DNA from 2 places in the Vibrio sp. QJM3NY_15 genome. Region 1 is predicted to be linked to the other one. Evidence: riboswitches for the same ligand, from Rfam matches in the RefSeq annotation. Region 1 holds a riboswitch; the other holds the start of a gene.
What was found. A riboswitch is a leader RNA that binds a small molecule or an ion and turns the genes downstream of it on or off. The one in region 1 is predicted to bind thiamine pyrophosphate.

Region 1 (6,014 bases):
ATCTTCGTCTCCCTTTACTCAGAAAGATAGTAAAAGACCTAGCACATGCTAGGTCTTTTTGTATTCGACGCTCTCAATATTAAGAAGTATTCAATATCAGGAGTCAGTCGTTATTCTCCGGCTCGAACAAAGGAACTCAATTCGCCTTGTGGGTGATCGACAGTTAGTGCATCTATCGAGTCTTCGACTAAAACCTTACCCAGGGCCACAAACACAAACTTGTTCGCGATACTGCGCGCATCACCTAAGTGGTGTGTCACCATCAAAACAGTAATGTTTCGCTCTGCTGCTAATCGCTTCACTAAGCTCAGCATCTCTTCACGAAGCAAAGGATCAAGCGCCGAAAAGGGCTCATCAAGCAGCCAAATGTCATGTGGCTGTACGAAGCATCGAGCTAGCGCTACACGCTGACGTTGACCGCCCGATAAATGCTCCGGCAATCTATCCAAATACTCCGCGACCCCAACTTGTGCGGCTGCTTGCTCAACTTCAAGCTTTTGGGTTGCCGTAAGCTTTAACCCTGGGTGCAGCCCCAAACCAATATTTTCACGCACGGTGAGATGGGCAAACAAGTTATGCTCTTGGAACAACATAGCTAATGGGCGTTGGTGCGCCTCTTTACCTATCAAAGATTGCCCTGCTACCGAGATCTCACCCGATGTCGGCTCAATAAAACCAGCAACCAGTGCCAGCAGTGTTGATTTACCCGCCCCACTAGGCCCCATCAGTGCAACAATGTCGCCCTGCTCTGCTTGAAAATCAAAACTAAACAACTCTCGGTGATAGTGGTAGTCCACATCTTTCATCACTAACATCATCGGTTCCTTAACCCTTTAGCATCTAGCTTTGAGTTTCGTGTAAATAAAAATTCAATCAGACTAAAACTGCTGACACTCAATAACAGCAGACTGACCGAAACAACGGCGGCGGCTTCCATCTGATAGCTGCCTAGCAATTGGAACAGATACAAAGGTAGTGTTCTAAAATCATGACTGCCAAACAAGGCAATCGCACTTAAGTCTCCCATTGCAAGCATGAAGCTAATCGAGAATGCGTGCGCCATAGGTTTACGTAATGCCCGCCATTCCACGAGTCTGAATCGGGTAAAGCCGGTCATCCCTAAGCTCGCGCACACATATTGATACTGCTGAGACAGGTGCAACATAGGTTGAGCCAAGGTTTTAATCACGTAAGGCAGCGCCATCAAACTGTTTACTGCAATCACAATAAAGAAAGCCAAGCTGAACACATCGGTAAATGAACGCAGCAATAAGAAAAGACCAGTACTGATGACTAGACCCGGCGTCACTAAGATAATAGTGCCAATCAGTTCGATTTTATCGGCTCGAAAATTCTTATTCTGCAAACGCCACGCACGACTGGTAAGCAGTATCGCAATACCAATAAAAACGGCGATAACACTGGCCAAAGAAGCGACACGAACTGAGGTCATTAACGCCGCCCAAAACGGTTCACTGCTGAGTACCGTCAATGCTTGTGAATTAATACCACTAAAGATAACCATGGCTAATGGCGGCAATACCAGCATTGAGACTACGATGATCCAAAAGCTATCCCAAGCCTTTGACCACCAGCTGTCCTTAACCAAATATTTCTCTTCCGACAGCTGGCTGGCTGTCACGGAGATAGGCTTAGACAGGCGCTGAATACTCACCGCTAACACACCACACAGTAGCATTTGCCATATTGCGAGTAACGCACCAGCCTGTAAGTCAAAGTCGAATTTAATCGCTTGATAGATGGCTAGTTCAATAGTGGTCGATTTCGGGCCGCCACCAAGAGCCATCACTGTCGCAAAGCTGGTAAAGCACAACATGAAAACTAAACCACAAACATGTGGTAATTGCTGCCTTAAACGCGGCCATTCAACCCATTTGAATTTATTCCAATGGCTCATCCCCAAATGCGCACACAGCTTGTGTTGCTCGGCAGGCACGGTATCCAAAGCTTGTAAAAGTAAACGGCTAGCATAAGGCAGATTAAAGAAGACATGCGCCAGCAAAATGCCATTCAAGCCATAAATCGAGAATGGTAATTCAATGTCGAAGTTAGCCAAAAATTTAGCTAACCAACCACTATTCCCATAAATCGCGAGCAAGCCAAAGACACCGACTAACACAGGCAGAACCAAAGTCGACGCGAACAGTCTTAACAACAAAGCTCGTCCAAAAAATTGCCTGCGACACAGAGCGTGAGCAACGGGTATAGCAAAGCCAACACTCAGCACAGTTGAGAGTATCGCTTGATAAAAACTGAATTTCGTTACATGCCAATAGTAAGGATCTGACCATACTTGGCTGATATCAAGAGAAGGGGCATTGCTAAGCAATGCCCCAACTGCTGAAACCACGAAGGCGGTAATGAGTATCGCAACCCAGATCCCGACCTTAGGTGTTTTCTTTATCATAAATAAATTATTTACCGTAAATGGCTCATTCCAAACATCACGAATAAGCCTTTTAATTACAGGACGCTCATTTTTTTAATAGTAAGTTAAAAAGTAAGTGCACTCTGCCATTCACGAATCCAAGGCTTGCGCTTAGCGGCAATTTCTTCAGGCGTAAAGCTCAGAGCTTTCTGCGGTACCGTTAACTGTTCGAACCCTTTTGGTAGTTCGATGTCAGTCACTGGGTACATCCAGTTGCCCGTTGGCATCGCTGATTGGAACTCGTCACTTAGAATAAACGCCATAAACTCATCAGCAAGTTTCTCGTTCTTGCTGCCTTTGACCTTAGCTGCCACTTCAACTTGAGTGTAATGACCTTCTTCAAAGCTTGCTGCTGCGTACTTAGAATCACTTTCTGCAATGATGTGGTAAGCCGGAGAAGTCGTGTAAGACAACACTAAATCCGACTCGCCTTCTAAGAACATAGAGTAAGCTTCAGACCAACCTTTAGTCACAGTAACCGTTTTCTGAGCGAGCTTCTTCCACGCGGCTGTCGCTTCATCACCGTAAACCGACTTCATCCATAGCATCATGCCTTGGCCTGGTGTTGATGTACGTGGATCTTGATAGATAACCTTGAGGTCATCACGCTGCTCAACCAATTCTTTCAAACTCTTAGGCGGGTTTGCTAATTTCTCTTTGTTATAGATAAACGCAAAGTAACCAAAATCATAAGGAACAAAGGTGCTGTCGTTCCAACCGTTAGGAAGTGTCACTGATGACGTATCAACACTGTGCTCAGCTAATAAGCCCGTCGCTTTCGCCTCAGCCATTAGATTGTTATCTAGGCCTAACACGATGTCTGCTTTGCTGTTACCACCTTCAAGACGCAAGCGGTTAAGAATAGACACGCCATCTTCTAGCGCGACAAAATTCACATCACAGCCACACTTTTCTTCAAATGCTTTTTCAACGACAGGACGAGGGCCCCAATCCGCAGCAAAAGAATCATAGGTATATACAGTTAGAGTATTGTCTGCAGCAACGGCAGAAAAAGAGATGGCTGTAGTAACAGCAAGGGTTGTTAATGTGAATTTCACTGGACGCTCTCCATGGTCTGAGCGGCACAGGTTTGAGGGAGGAGAACGGTAGAAGTTGTTCCTAACTCAATTCCTACGCCAGCATTATCTGGTTCAGGTTTACGGGTCCCAAGCACTTGCTTGATCTCAGCTCGCATTCATTATTTGAATGGTTAGCTCCCCGATGAGTGTTCAGAATTGTAATTCGAATTTTAACAATAAGCTATCAAGTTTGGATCAATTACGTTGATCGTAACCCCAACGTGGCACTAAACCTTGCTCAATACCAAGATGATCCAAAATACGCGCCACCATAAAATCGACCAGATCTTCGATCGACTTAGGTTGGTGATAAAAACCCGGAGCCGCAGGCATGATCGTTACGCCCATGGTCGAGAGTTTGTGCATGTTCTCTAGATGCAGCGTAGAAAATGGCGTCTCACGAACCACCAACAGCAGCTGGCCTCGCTCTTTCATAACCACATCAGCAGCTCGCTCAATCAGGTTATCTGATAGACCATGAGCAATTGAAGCTAAGCTTCCCGCAGAACATGGACACACCACCATCTGCTTCGGTGCTGCAGAACCAGAGGCAACCGGTGAGAACCAGTCATCTTTGCCACACACCACCAGCTTTTCTGGGTCGCAACCTAAATGCTTAACCAAAGCTTGTTTCGCAGCATCTGGCCCAGCAGGTAACTTAAGTTCATGCTCAGTCGCCAACACCACTCGCGCTGCCGACGATATCAGCAAATAGACCTGATAATCTGCCGCCAATAGGCATTCAAGTAAACGCAGTCCGTAAGGCGCACCAGATGCGCCTGTGAAAGCGAGGGTTATAGCTTTATCGTGTTTTGTCATGTTCTCAATTACTTCAAATTATAGGGTCTTGGATCAGTTAGCCCTGAGTGCCAACGCATCCAACAGTTTCTGGTGAATACCACCAAAGCCACCGTTACTCATTACCAAGATTTGGTCGCCCGCTTGTGCCTCTGAGACAATTTTAGCAACGAATACGTCCATGTCATCACTCACGTGTGCGGGTTGATGGCACGCATCGGCCACGTCTTGTACAGACCAATCAATGTTATCCGGTTGGAATAAGTAGGTAGAATCCGCCTGCTTGAGCGAATCAGCCAAGGTTTCTTTGTGCACACCACGCTTCATGGTGGCAGAACGAGGCTCTAAAACGGCAATGATTTTCTTTGTGTCGACCTTATTACGTAAGCCACCCAGCGTAAGTTCAATCGCTGTAGGGTGATGAGCAAAATCGTCATAGACAGAAACACCTGCCACTTCGCCTTTAAACTCTAAGCGACGCTTGGTATTAATGAACGTCGCCAGTGATTCGCACCCTAAATCGGGGGTGACACCCACATGCCTTGCCGCCGCAATCGCCATCAAAGCATTGTTGACGTTATGATCGCCAACCAAATCCCAGTCTACGGTTCCAACACATTCGCCTTGGAGGTACACCTCAAATTTAGAGCCGTCTTTAACCAGTTTCTTGGCATCCCAATCACCGAGTTCACCACTCGACTCAGTTTCACTCCAGCAGCCACGAGATAACACATCTTGGATCGCGGTATCTTGCTTCGGTGAGAAAATACGACCATTACTTGGCACAGTGCGAACCAAATGATGGAACTGTCGCTTGATCGCTTCAAGATCGTCAAAGATATCCGCATGATCAAATTCGAGATTATTCATCACTAACGTTCTTGGGTGGTAATGAACAAACTTAGACCGCTTATCAAAAAAAGCACTGTCGTATTCGTCGGCTTCAACCACAAAGAACATGCTTTCACCAAGACGAGCAGAGATACCAAAATTACCCAGCACACCGCCGACAAGAAAGCCCGGTGCATAACCGCAGTCTTCAAGGATCCAAGCCAGCATGCTCGATGTTGTTGTCTTGCCATGCGTTCCCGATACCGCCAGAACCCAACGGTCATGCAACAAGAACTCTTGCAACCACTGCGGCCCTGAAGTGTATCTAAGGTTGTTATCCAATACATACTCAACACACGGGTTACCACGGCTCATCGCATTGCCAATGACTACTAAGTCAGGTCTTGGTTCTAATTGGCTCGGGTCGAACCCTTCAATAATCTCAATCCCCTGAGACTCCAACAAGGTACTCATTGGAGGATAAACATTCGCGTCACTACCAGTAACCTTGTGACCTAATTGACGAGCCAATACCGCAGCACCACCCATGAAGGTGCCACAAATTCCTAAGATATGAATATGCATATATTGCTTCCAAACGCTTGGCTAAATGAGCCATGTCTAAATCAAACTACTTGCACTCATTATCATTAAATGGCGATTAAAAGCGAGCCACAATGCAAAACAAATTTAGTCGACATAGTAAGTGAGATCTGTGTCGCTTAGTTCATTACCATTAAAAAGATCTAACCTTTAGAATTTAGGTAAGCGTCTAGATGAATAAAGCCCATATAAGAGGCTAATTCTACAGTGCTCAAATCCCCCCTAATATTCAGAGAAGTTTAAGGAAATAACAT
Region 2 (6,014 bases), on a different replicon from region 1:
CCACCACCATTTGCCATAAACCAAGAATCACAGCACTGCTGATAACCAAGCGCATGACGGGATTCATCTGACGAGGATGTGTTGTGCTAGCTTGCGCGTTAGTTGAACGAGTCACAGCTTCACTTCGCGTTAGATCATTCATAATCACGCTCCAACTGATCTAAGATCGCTTGTTGTAACTCAGCACATTCACCGTCTAACACTCTTGGTGTCGCTGTATTAGGCACAGACAGTGACTGTGCACTCGCCGGTGTGCCTTGCAACACATACAAGTTATCTGCCAAACGCACCGCTTCTTGTGGATCATGAGTAATCAACACAACGGTTTTATCTCTTAACAATTCACACGCTAAACTTTGCAGCTTGTGTCTTGTTACCGCATCCAGCGCAGAGAAAGGCTCATCCATCAGCACCACTGGCTTGTCTTGCATTAAGGTGCGAGCCAAAGCAACACGCTGACGCATACCGCCAGACAATTGATCCGGCATCGCATTCGCATAATCGACCAAGCCAACCGCAGCGAGCAACTCTAGTGCTTGATTGGTTTGCTGTGCTTTATCAGAAGCTGGATTTTGAAAGCGATGACTCAGGCATACATTGTCGATAACCGACAGCCATGGCAGTAACAAATCCTGCTGCGCCATGTAAGCGATGCGATCCGTTAAAGGCAGTTCATCAGAGGTTACCAATGTGCCCTGCCACTCCACCTTGTCGTCCAACAAGCCTGCCAGATAACGCAATACCGTGGTTTTCCCGCAGCCACTTCTACCCAACAATACCGTCCACTTACCTGCGTTTAAGCTAAGCGACAATCCCGATAAGGTTGCGTGCTCGCTGTCGTTATAACGTAAGGAGGCATTGCTGAGTTGAACGCCAACCGTATTAACGGACATTGCCGTGTCCAGCGAAGAAGTGATTTACAGGGCCATGACCTTGACCTACTTGAAGTTCGTCAGCATGGGCAATCGCGCGCGAAATGTATTGTTTGCCTAGGTCAACTGCCTCTGAAAGCGTGTTGCCTTGAGCCAAGAAAGAAGCAATGGCAGAAGAGAGCGTACAGCCCGTGCCATGGGTGTTTCTGGTAGGAAAGCGCTTCGCGCTAATCAAAGCAGATGTGGTTGGCAGAATCAGTAAGTCGTTACTGTTCTCATCCTTCTCTAAGTGACCGCCTTTTAGCAGGACAGCTTTAGCACCTAGTGCGCGTAAGTCTTCAATCATGCCCTGCATTTCGGCTTCGCTTTCAGGTACCGCTTTGCCTGTAAGTGCAGCGCCTTCTGGCAAGTTAGGGGTGATGATGTCTGCCAGCGGAATTAATTCTTGTTTCAGCGTCGTAATTGCTGAGTTTTCTAACAGCAGATCACCACTTGTCGCGACCATGACAGGGTCAATCACTAAGTGTTTAGGTTGGTACTTCTTAATTTTGTCTGCAACGACTTTGATGATTTGCGAATCCGCCAACATGCCGACTTTTACTGCCACAATATTGAGATCAGTAAAAACCGCATCTAACTGGCTAGCGACATGGTCGAGTGGAATAGGAAAAATTGCTGACACGCCTTGCGTGTTCTGGGAAGTGATAGCGGTAATCACAGAACAAGCAAAACTACCGGTAGCAGACATGGCTTTAATATCAGCTTGGATACCGGCACCGCCGCCACTGTCAGAACCCGCGATGGTTAAAACAATCGGAGTATTCGTGCGAATCGTGTCTTCAGCAGAGTGCTGCTGTGTTGAGGATTTTGGAGTTGAGGCTTTTGAAATAGAACTGTGTGTCATTGTCGCTCCTACTATCTTACAAGACGTAGGAGAACGAACACTGATCGAAGGAGAAGTCGCATTAGGCTCATGAAAGCTTTCATGGGTGCAGACGTAGATCGAGTGCTTATAGTTCCCTACGCCAGTGTTAACTGAATCAGGTTCAACGGGTCTCGATTAACGATCTCAGCAAACACCAAATAAGGTATGTGCCCCCCGACTATTGATAGCGATAGTAACAGCACTCTCACAACTGAGATACTGATTTTATTCAATTATAAGAATTACACATGAAAAAATTTCAATTAGGCAAAACAAAACAAATACTTATAACGTTCCTTTAGATGGCTTCGACTGTATAAACAAGCACAGCACAATCAGAGACATACCTAACCAGCCTGTAAAAGGAATCAGCTCACCGACAACACAAACGGCAAGCACCGCTGCGACTACTGGTTCAAACAAGGTCAGCAGATTGGCACTGCTCGCAGTGACGTGACGTAAACCAAAACTGAACGCGATATAACCCAAGCATTGTGGAATCAGCGTAAGATAACTGATGACTAATACGTTGGTCTGTGAGGAAAACAGGTTATCACCAGTAAACCAGAGCGTTGGCAGCAACAGCATCGCACCGAGGCCAAAAATACTGCCCATCGCCGCTTGTGACTTAATCCCTTTATCGATCAGTGCTTTGGTCGCCCAAGAATAAATGGCGTAACACAACCCAGCGACCAGACCTAAGCCAATACCTAACAGCTTGAGATCATCACCGGATTCATTCGCCGATGAAGATTCTGAAAACACCAACAGCCCAATACCTACCACACCAATCGCAAAGCTAGTAAGCCAACGTTTGTTGATATTATTCTTTTTGCTAATCAGACACTCTAATAGTGCCGAAAAGAAAGGTGCGGTAGCAATCGAAACCACGGTACCAATCGCCACACCTGATAATTTCATTGAGGAATAGAAAGCTAAAGGATAGACCGCCAAAGCCAAAGCGCTCACTGCCAACAGCTTCTTGTTCTGCAAAAGTTTGTCGAAAGCGAATAGGATTTTTCGATACGCCAAGCCCGCTTGCATTAGGCCACCGACCCCCATAGAGAAAGCACCAATCGCTAATGGGCTGAGATCAGGCGCAAAACTTGCGGCGGTGCCTGTCGTGCCCCATAAAATAGAAGCAAACAAGATGGCCAAAGTGCCCGTTTGGAATTCGTTAACGCGATTGATGGCAAGATTCATATCTATTATCCAATTTTCAGTTGTGAAATAGATAATAGTGAAGATTGATATAAGTTAGTTTGCTAAAAGGACGCTATTGTTGTTTCGAAAGACTGTCTTTCATTGAGCCTAGAAACGTCCTTGGGGACATCCCAAAGTGCTGAGAGAAGCGACGACTGAAAGCAGACACATCACTATAGCCCACATTTTCAGCAATCAATTGAACCGGTAAATCGGTATGAGTTAACAAGGCTTGAGCTTTCTCCATACGATATCGAGTGATGTATTTAAGCGCACTGATATCCAAGCACTCTTTGAAGCGTTTTTTGAATTGAGTAGAACTCAAACAGGCCGTTTCTGCAAGTTGTGGAATAGAGAGAGGTTGGGCGTAATTATCCGCTATCAGCCTTTGTACCGCACGGATTCTTGGGTCGATGCTCTTGCTGACTTGTTGTTGCTCTAACAGCAATGAAAACACATCCAAAACTGATGACTCAATGCCACTATCGACCTGATATTCCAGCTGCTTTTCAACAAACAGCAAGAAGCTCATTAAAGGTGGCGTGATCGTGAAAACCGAGAGCTCATGCTCTAACAAGTGCTGCGGCAACTCTGCCATATCTGCGACAATAAACCGCGCTGCTTCATCCGCCTTAAACGCATGCGCTGTGGTTACCGGAATCACCACACATTCGCCCACGGCCACTTTGCCAACATACCCCACCATTTCGATATTAATACTGCCTTGGATCGGCAATACCAATTGATGATGGTCCTCATGAGCATGGGTATTAAATTGCTTGGTGTAAGATCGAATGCTTAAGCTAGATTTCATGATCAACGCCTGAGTAGATCGGTTTAGAACGAGTTAAAACACGAAAGTACATGATTTGAACAAGTGAGTCACATCGGGTTGGCATTTGTTAGTACCCTAACCCATTCTAATGGCGATCAAAAAAGCCGCTCAAGCATCAATCACAATGCTCAAACGGCTTTTTATTAGAGTCTAATTAGCGCTGCCAAGAACCGTTAGCCAAACCGGCTATCGCTCATGAGCTCAATCGCTAGATCACACTCACTTATTTTTGAAGTTGCTCTTTAGCGGCTTCAACCTTAGAAAAATCTAGGCCAAGCTCTTCAACTGCTTCTTTGATTAGCGCAGGGTTTTGCATTACCTGACCCATCAGCATTTGAAGCTTATCTTGTGGTAAACCAAGTTGGCTGATTGTCGCCATTGCTGCAAGAGGGTTCTCGGTCAACGTTTTGAATATCTCGCTGATCTGCTCGTCGCTAATATTGTTCTCTTTCAACATCGCTAAAATCGGGTTCATTTTTTTGCCTTTGAAACACTAAATTAAGTAGGAGCACAGCATACCATCTAGCTGTGCTCGATTGTACTAGCAAGTGAAGCTTTGGTTTAACACGAACTGTGCTTTTCCCAAACGCAAATAATGCTTGGGCTTAGCGAGACTCTAGTGGGTAAGAGCGGTAGCTCCACATACCATACGTTCTCAGTGCGTCACGGTAGATGCCTAGAAGCTCACCACTGCTCGCTTTCTTAAGATCTTCTAGCGGCTTATCCGGGTAAGAGACCGTATCGAAGGTAATGCCCTGAGGGCCAGTTTGCCAGCTCGCAATTTCAAACAGAGTTTGACCACGACGAACATGGCTTGCTGAGCTGATAATGGTCGCATGTTTAATATCATGACGAGCAAGCGCATAGCTACTGAACAAGGCATTGCCTACCGTGCTGGTCGCGTAGTTCTCTTCAATGATGCGGTCTTTGCTTACCCCTTTTGAGATAAGCCAATCCGCCATTAGCTTGCCTTCTGTCTTATGGTTCTTTGGCACGCCGCCGGTTAAGACGATCATCGCGTCTGGGTTAGCTTTCGACATTGCTAGTGTTGTTTCAAGACGTTCAATCAAGATTTCATGCATAGAGCCATCAGGGTTAAGCGCGTAACCCAAAGTAACGATAGCACCGTGGTCGCTCAACAGTCCCTTATCCGCAGACTCTTTAAGAGGTGTTTCTAACACGCGGTCGACCGTTGCAAAAATACGTTTGATGTCTTCTGCTTTGCCTTTATTCAGGCTTTCCAGTTTCTCCATGTGCTTGTTGGATTCACTTTCATTGCCTTCAAATCGCTGCCAAACCGCTAGATACGCATGAAGGTCGACATCGTCTGGCGCAACCGTCAGTGCTTGTTCAAACAACTCAATAGCGCGTTCTGCGTTCTTGTTGTAGATCTGAGCGTTCGCTGCCGAGATCAACAAGTCAGTACGGTAAGGTTCTAACTGGTACGCTTCTAACAATCGGTTAGTCACAATTTCCATGTTGCTTGGCATTTTAGCCGTGAAGCCCGCGTGAGAAATTCTTGCCGGAGACTTAAACGCCTGCAACGCATCAAGAAGTAATTGGTCGACAACTTGGCGCTTTGTCACCAACTGCGCGTAATCGGCAGAAGCTTGTACTGCGCCATCGTTAGCAGCAAAAGAATAAGGTGTTGTGCCAAAGGCTAGCATGCCACCAAGAGCGAGGGCGATAATGTTCTTTTTCATGGAAAGATCCTGTGTCGTTAAGTGTTCACATCAGATTTGCTCCCCAATGTAAGCCCCCAAGATTAAAAAACTGTGAACCAAACCTTACTCTCCAAGGCTAATATTCATTTGTTGCATAAGATGTGGCAACAGATCACGATTTTGAACTTACCAATAAGCCTGTGTATTCAGATAATTCTGGTTTGAACCAGTGCTCAACGTTTTTGTTGGAATATCTGACTGCGGATTTCATACGCCCTATTCCACCGAAAACCACCCATCACAAACCCGAGCTCCGCAGAAAACAACACGCCCAAACAGCAACTTTAAGCTCATTTTTCAACAACTTAAAATCCAACACACCGAATTGTTCGATGTTGATCCTCCCCACAGATAACGAAGCTCTAAACATATGGCCGCTAAATGCGAATCGACGTATTTTCAAATAATTCAAAATCAATTATTGAACGATCGTTCAAGCAATGCTTTAATGAATT

Region 2: another riboswitch for thiamine pyrophosphate. It lies ahead of thiD (bifunctional hydroxymethylpyrimidine kinase/phosphomethylpyrimidine kinase); the one in region 1 lies ahead of thiB (thiamine ABC transporter substrate binding subunit).

Annotation. Positions count from the first base shown of each region.
Region 1 covers NZ_CM173517.1:3,240,087-3,246,100, forward strand. Annotated here, with positions in the region: gene yjgA (ribosome biogenesis factor YjgA) at 1-1, shown strand, start outside; gene thiQ (thiamine ABC transporter ATP-binding protein) at 111-815, opposite strand; gene thiP (thiamine/thiamine pyrophosphate ABC transporter permease ThiP) at 815-2,428, opposite strand; gene thiB (thiamine ABC transporter substrate binding subunit) at 2,515-3,507, opposite strand; TPP riboswitch at 3,561-3,680, opposite strand; gene AC3CKG_RS14540 (flavin prenyltransferase UbiX) at 3,724-4,347, opposite strand; gene mpl (UDP-N-acetylmuramate:L-alanyl-gamma-D-glutamyl-meso-diaminopimelate ligase) at 4,381-5,742, opposite strand; gene fbp (class 1 fructose-bisphosphatase) at 6,013-6,014, shown strand, end outside.
Region 2 covers NZ_CM173518.1:1,294,658-1,300,671, reverse strand. Annotated here, with positions in the region: gene AC3CKG_RS22115 (ABC transporter permease) at 1-142, opposite strand, end outside; gene AC3CKG_RS22110 (ABC transporter ATP-binding protein) at 135-893, opposite strand; gene thiD (bifunctional hydroxymethylpyrimidine kinase/phosphomethylpyrimidine kinase) at 883-1,776, opposite strand; TPP riboswitch at 1,873-1,984, opposite strand; gene AC3CKG_RS22100 (DMT family transporter) at 2,083-3,000, opposite strand; gene AC3CKG_RS22095 (helix-turn-helix domain-containing protein) at 3,074-3,814, opposite strand; gene AC3CKG_RS22090 (DUF2999 family protein) at 4,059-4,310, opposite strand; gene AC3CKG_RS22085 (YdcF family protein) at 4,441-5,538, opposite strand.